2 regions of the Arthrobacter sp. PvP023 genome follow, and region 1 is predicted to be linked to the other one. Evidence: predicted binding sites of a transcription regulator. Region 1 holds the regulator's gene; the other holds the start of a gene.
What was found. Region 1 encodes LexA, which represses DNA repair genes until DNA is damaged. Its sites were predicted from a motif close to TCGAACANNTGTTCGA; they were not measured.
Positions count from the first base shown of each region.

Region 2: the regulator LexA is predicted to act here: its motif matches at 1,831-1,846, upstream of JOE31_RS03070 (LexA family transcriptional regulator).

Region 1 covers NZ_JAFIBI010000001.1:3,380,751-3,384,153, forward strand. The annotation lists gene JOE31_RS15510 (histidinol-phosphate transaminase) at 1-158, opposite strand, end outside; gene JOE31_RS15515 (LysM peptidoglycan-binding domain-containing protein) at 259-600, opposite strand; gene lexA (transcriptional repressor LexA) at 1,084-1,833, shown strand; gene JOE31_RS15525 (ATP-dependent DNA helicase) at 1,912-3,403, opposite strand, start outside.
Region 2 covers NZ_JAFIBI010000001.1:655,898-659,300, forward strand. The annotation lists gene JOE31_RS03060 (prolipoprotein diacylglyceryl transferase) at 1-53, opposite strand, end outside; gene JOE31_RS03065 (Y-family DNA polymerase) at 77-1,375, opposite strand; gene JOE31_RS03070 (LexA family transcriptional regulator) at 1,386-1,817, opposite strand; gene JOE31_RS03075 (rhodanese-like domain-containing protein) at 2,089-3,403, opposite strand, start outside.

The DNA of each region.
Region 1 (3,403 bases):
TCGGAAATGGCCACAAGGACATCGGCCGGAACGCCATGGGTGTTTTCGTTGACGTTGAGCAGAATGGGAACGTCCAGCTGCGGCGCACCGTACGGGGTAAGGCCACGCAGGTTGGTCCGGAGGGGAAGTCGGTTCAGGCGCTCTAGCTGGTCAGTCACTTCAATAGTTTAAGTGAGGGTGGCCGGGGCACCGAAACTGTGACGCTTCCGGCCCTGCCTGGGCTTGCTTCCGCCCGCTGCCTGCGCAGGGTGTCGGGTCTTAGTTTGAGGGGACAAAGATCTGCTGGCCCGGCATGACCCTGCCGCCGTCGAGGTTGTTGAGCTGAACGATATCGGCAACAACATCCCGGGTATCGCGTTCCGGCGCGACAGATCCGGCGATCTCCCACAAGGACTGCCCCGGCTGCACCGTCACCGACACTGTGGGGGTCACAGACAGCTCGGACGCGGAATCCGCCGCCTTCGCCGGAGAGTTCAGGAAACCGGCCAGCGAGATCACCAGCACCGCCAACAGAATCAGCGGCAGGCCCACCAGGACGATGCGCCCCCTGCGCGTCAGGCGGAGCGGCGGCTGCGTGGACCTTGCCTTGGCCGCCTTCACGGCCTTCTCCGCGGGACGCTCCTCCCAGTTGAAGCCCCGAATTCCCGAAGCCCCGGCTTCCTGCCCGGCGGAAGCCGGAAACTCCGATGTGTGAGGGCCGCGGCCCTGGCCGGCCGAACCCTTGAAACGCGAACCATGAATAGCGCTTGTTGCTGACATGAACTGAGCCCTCCTGGACCTGACTGTGCTGCCCGGCATGTTCCTGAAGCTGCCATCCGCCCACCCGGTCTTCGAACATAGGACCGAACGGGGTTTTGGACTAGAACACATATTCGAACGTTGCTTGTTCTGTTCTAGCACTTATTAACGAACATTGTCGAGACTCACTAGAACAAATGTTTGAAAAAGCTGTGGGGCTGGCCTACGTTTGAGCTACAGATCAACCACTTCTGCAGTTGATCAGCAGGGTCTGACATTTCAGGCCGGAAGTTCCCGGCAGCTGCAGCCACGGAGGCCGGGTGGAACGGAAAGGCGTTGGCGAACATGGCAGCACAAGCCACCGGCGGCAGGGCTACGCAGCGGAGCCAGCAGTCACCAGCGAAGCCGAAGGGCCTCACGGTACGGCAGAAGAAGATTCTGGAAACCATCCAGCGGTCCGTCAATGACAACGGCTACCCGCCGTCAATGCGTGAAATCGGCGACACCGTGGGCCTGGCCAGCCTTTCCAGCGTCACCCACCAGCTCTCGCAGCTCGAAAAGCTGGGCTATCTCCGCCGCGATCCGAAGCGTCCGCGGGCCATGGAAGTACTCATGCCGCTGACCCTGGATGAAGGTGCTGCCAAAATCTCAGGCGTGGATAAGCCCGCGCGGCTGCGCACCATCGGCGGATTGGCCGTCTCCGAACTGGCCACCGCAACGGATACGGCCATGGTCCCCCTGGTCGGCCGGATCGCAGCAGGCGGCCCTATCCTGGCTGACCAGGTGGTCGAGGACGTGATGCCGCTGCCGAGGCAGCTGGTCGGCCACGGCGAGCTCTTTATGTTGAAGGTGACCGGCGACTCCATGATCGACGCCGCCATCTGCGACGGCGACTGGGTTGTGGTCCGCCGGCAGAGTGACGCGGTCAACGGTGACATCGTGGCAGCCCTGCTGGATGACGAGGCGACGGTCAAAACCTTCCGCCAACGGGACGGCCATACCTGGCTCCTGCCGCAGAACACGCAGTACGAGCCCATCCTCGGCGACCACGCCAACATCATGGGCAAGGTCGTGTCCGTTCTTCGCTCGCTGTAGCCGCTGCGCAGCCCGCTTTCGGGGGCCCGACTTCGGGCCCCCGAAACGGTCAGGTGGCGCCGGCAACGGCACGAGTTGTCAGCCTGCGGCCGCCGCCGACGGAGCCTTCGCCAGCCTCGACAGGGCGGCAACCGCGATCGCAGGATCGGTGGTGGGCCAGAACGGCGGCAGGGCGGCCCGCAGGAAGCCCCCGTAGCGCTCCGTAGACAACCGGGAATCAAGGACCGCAACAACACCCTTGTCGCCGGTGGAACGGATCAGCCGGCCGGCGCCCTGGGCGAGCCGGATTGCCGCGTGGGTGGCCGAAACCGACATAAAGCCGTTGCCGCCCGCCTGTGCCACCGCCCGGGAACGCGCCGTCATCAGTGGATCATCGGGACGCGGGAACGGAATCCGGTCGATCACAACCAGCCGGCACGACCCCCCGGGAACGTCGACGCCCTGCCAGAGAGACATTGTGCCGAAGAGGCAGGTGTCCGGCTCGTCCGCAAACTGCCGCACCAGGGCGGTCATGGTTGATTCGCCCTGGCACAGGATGCTGACATCCAGGCGCGGGCGCATCGCCTCAGCCGCCTCCTCCGCCGCCCGCCGCGACGAAAAGAGGCACAGTGCGCCGCCGCCTGACGCCCGGATCAGCTTCTCCAGCTCATCCAGCGCTTCGGGGGATGTTCCACGGCCGGGCTTCGGCAGATGGCTAGCGACGTAGAGAATCCCTTGCTTGGGGTAGTCGAACGGGGACCCGACGTCCACGCCGGTCCAGCTGGGTGCACCCGGGCCCACCAGCCCAAGCCCTCCCGCCGCCGGCTCGAAGGCCGATCCGATCGCGAGGGTGGCTGAGGTGAGGACCACTGTGTGGCCGGCAAAGAGCCCGTCACGCAGCTTCCCGGCCACGCTCAACGGGGCTATGTTGATCAAGGCCGGCGCTGCGTCGTCCGGCTGCGAATAGCCTTGCTGCGGGTCAAAGGTGCTGTTCCGCGAGAACCAGACCACTTCGCGGTTTTCCCGGGCGGCGATCAGTCGTTCACAGAGCTCGAGGATGACCATCAGGCGTGAGCGCGCAAGCTGGCGACCGCCGTCGGCCGTATTCGCACTGTCCCCTTTCGAATCCGAAAGGGCCGCGCGGCAGGCTTCCCGCAGCTGGTCCACGCAGTCGAGCTGTTCGTCGTTGAGGCCGTTGGGCAGGAGGCCGCTGGGGACTCCGGCGATGGCCAGTTCCAGGTTCGCGGCAGCGTTATTGAGCGCATCCACCGTGATTCCGGTATTCTTCCGGGCGCCGGAAGCGGCGGCGTGGACCATGGCCACGGACAGCTGGCCGGAGACCGCTCCCGTTACCCGGTCCTGCAGCTCGTGCGCCTCGTCGACCACCACGACGTCGTACTCCGGCAGCACCGCCAGGCCTTCGAAGGCGCTGACGGCCAGCATGGCATGGTTGGTGACCACGACGTCGGCCTCGGCGGCGTCCTGGCGGGCCAGTTCGCTGAAGCACTCGGCAGCCATGGGACATTTCTGCGCGCCCAGGCATTCCATTGACGTGACGGACACCTGCCGCCAGGCACGGTCCGTCACGCCC
Region 2 (3,403 bases), 2.7 Mb from region 1:
CCTGTCAAAACGCCGTGCACAAGCCCATCTCCCGCGAAGGGAAGCCCGATCATGTGCAGAGTGTAACAGCGGGTGCTCAGGCTGCTTTGACCACGGGGAGCTCGTCCCAGTGCGTGGTGTACCGGGGCGAGAGCATGGTGCGCTGCATGGACCAGTCCGGCCCGCCCCGGATTCCGGCATGGCCCAGACCCACGGATCCGCGTCCGTAGCGGCGGGTGATGTCCTCCAGCAGGGGGCCGATGCCGCGTTCTTCGTGCGGGTTGGCAAACGCCGGCAGGGGTGACTGCTGGCCCGAGGGGCGCAGGTCGGTGACCATGATGCCCGCGCGGACGTATTTGGTCCCTTCCTGGATCCGGGGGAGCAGGGCATGCGCGGCCCTGGTCAACAGCACCGGATCCGCGGTGGGCATGGGCAGGGTGACGCAGACCGACGGGTAGGACGTGTCCAGCGGGTTGTAGTGCGAGGTGCCGGCGAAGGCTGTGAGGATCTTGGCCTGCAGGCTGTGCTTGGCCAGGCGGGCGCTGGCTTGCTGGCCGTAGACGCTCATGACCTGTCGCAGGTCCGCGGCGGTGGTGATGGGCGTGGAAAACGATCGGCTGAAGATGAGCTGGTCACGTCCAATGCGCTCTGCTTCCATGGGGATGCACGCGGTGCCCTGCAGTTCCAGGACCGTGCGCATCAGCACCACCGAGAAGCGGTCGCGGATCCGGACGGGATCGGCGCGGGCAAGGTCCAGGATGGAATGGATGCCCAGGCTGTTCAGGCGTCTGGTGAGCCGGGCGGCCACGCCCCAGAGTTCGATGACGGATACCCGGCCCATCAGCGCTTCGCGGGCCGGGGCCGGCATGGAGTCCCAGTGGCACACGCCGTTGAGGTCGGGGTTGTTCTTCGCCCATTTGTTGGCCAGCTTCGCGAGAGTCTTGGTATTGGCAATTCCCACGCAGACCGGCACCCCGACGTTGCGGCGGACAGCCGTCTTGATGGTTTGTCCGAGACGCAGGAGTTCGTCCGGGCTGCCTTTTACTCCCAGGAAGGCTTCATCGATGCTGTAGACCTCCAGCCAGGCAGAGTAGCGGCCCAGAAGCTCCATCACGCGGGCGCTGATGTCCCCGTACAGCTCGTAGTTGCTGGACTTGGCCACCAGACCCCACTCCGCGGCCCGGGGTGCGATCTTGAACCAGGGTTCGCCCACCGGGATGCCCAGAGCCTTGGCTTCGGGGGACCGGGTGACCGCGCAGCCGTCGTTATTGGAGAGGACCACCAGGGGGCGGCCTTCCAGTGAGGGATCGAAGGCCCGCTCCGCCGAGGCGTAGAAGCAGTTGACGTCCACCAGGGCAATCTGCCGGGCCGTGTCCTGCGCTCGCGTCTCAGGCATGGCCCGCGACTCAGACATGGTGCAGACACCGCGTGGCCACGCCCCAGATCACCAGGTCCGACAACGCCGGGACCCTGATATCCGGATACCGGGGGTTGTCCGCCTGCAGCACCACCCCTGATGCCGTGACCCTGAGCCGCTTGATGGTCAGTTCACCGTCCAGGACCGCTATGACCACTGATCCGTCCTTGGGGTCCAGGGCACGGTTGACGATCAGCTCATCGCCGTCGCTGATCCCGGCCCCCTCCATCGAGTCCCCGGACACCCGCACGATGTAGGTGCTGGTGATGTCCTTGATCAGGTGTTCATTGAGGTCGATCCGGCCGTCAAAGTAGTCCTGCGCTGGCGAAGGGTACCCCGCTGCGACGGGTACAGGAGAGATCAAAACCGACAGCAGGGATGTGCCCGCGTCTATCACGCGGGGACCGATAACTATGCCCACAACACACCTTTATTCGAATATATGTTCGATAAGTTCAGTGTAGACCCTGGCCCCGACATTGGATATTCTCTGCGAAATTATCTGGCACCGACCACTTCACGCGATTATCAGCGCCTTCGCGTCGGCGGGTTACCGCGTAGCCACCGTGAGCGCATCTCCCATCCCCGGTGAAGGAGTTCTCCGTCGCACCCGAGGAAAGACCCCCGCCCGGAAATGCCGGGCGGGGGTCTTGTACGGTTGGTTCCGCCGCCAGCGTCAGCCGGCCGCGGGATTAGCGGGCCGAAGCCGTCTGTGCCGACTGTTCCATAGCGGCCCAGGCGGCGTAGCTGCCGTCGAGTTCGACGACGTCGTACCCGGCCCGGCGCAGCGCGCTGGCGGCTACGGAGTTCCGCACACCAGACTGGCAGTAGGACACTATGGTGCCGGCGGTGGGCAGTTCATCCAGGTGCCACATGACGCGTCCGCCGCTGAGCTGGTACGAGCCCGGAACGTGCCCGGCCTTGTGCTCGGTCTTGTTGCGGACATCCAGGACCATGGCGGCGTCGAAGCCCTCGAGTTCCTCGGGCTGGATCAGCTTCGGCGTGAAGGTGGGCAGCCCGTCGATGCCGGTCAGGTAGCCCGCCACGTTGTCGATGCCCACGCGGACCAGGTGGTCCCACATGTCCTGGGCCTGTTCCTGGTCCTTGGCCAGGAGCACCAGCGGGTTCTTATCCGTCTCGGGGTTGACCACCCAGGCGCCGTAGCTGGCAACGGACTTGCCGGCCGGAACGTTCAGGGACCGGACCACGGTGCCCTGGTGGACCTCGCCGTTGGAGCGGGTGTCGATGAAGGTCAGGGTGTCTTCTGCCAGGCTCCTTGCGACGTCGGTCGCGTCCAGTTCCTGCAGCGGCGCACGTTCGCCCATGACGGCGGGGCCTTCGCGGTTTTCGCGCTTCATGCGGCCGAAGTAGGCGTGTGCGTCCGGCTGGCCGTCGAGCAGTTCGTCGATGAATCCCTGCTCGTCGTTGGCGGCCAGGTACGGGCCCCACCAGGCGTAGAGCCGCTCGTAGCCCACCGTGGATGACGGGATGGCGCCCAGGGCCTTGCCGCAGGCGCTGCCGGCGCCGTGTCCCGGATAGACCTGGACGAAGTCGGGCAGGGTCAGGAACTTGTCACGCAGGCTGGCGAACAGCTGCTTGGCACCCAGGAAACGGGTGTCCACGCCGCCGGCGGCTTCGTCCAGGAGGTCGGGGCGGCCGAGGTCGCCGGAGAAGACAAAGTCGCCCGAGAGCAGGTACCCGGCCTCGCTGCTGAATGCGCCGTCCGTGATCAGGAAGGACAGGTGTTCCGGGGTGTGCCCCGGGGTGTGGACGGCCTGGACGGTGATGTTACCGATGGTGATCTTGCTGTCGTCGAAGAGGCGCTCGCCGTCGAACCCGTACTGCCAGTCGGGGCCGCCCTCGCCGGAGACGTAGATCTTTGCCCCGGTGGCGGCCGCGAGTTCACGGGTGCCTGAGAGGTAGTCGGCGTGGATGTGGGTCTCGGTAACGGCCACAATTTTCATGCCGTTGGCTGCGGCGAGGGAGCGGTAGGTGTCGATGTCACGG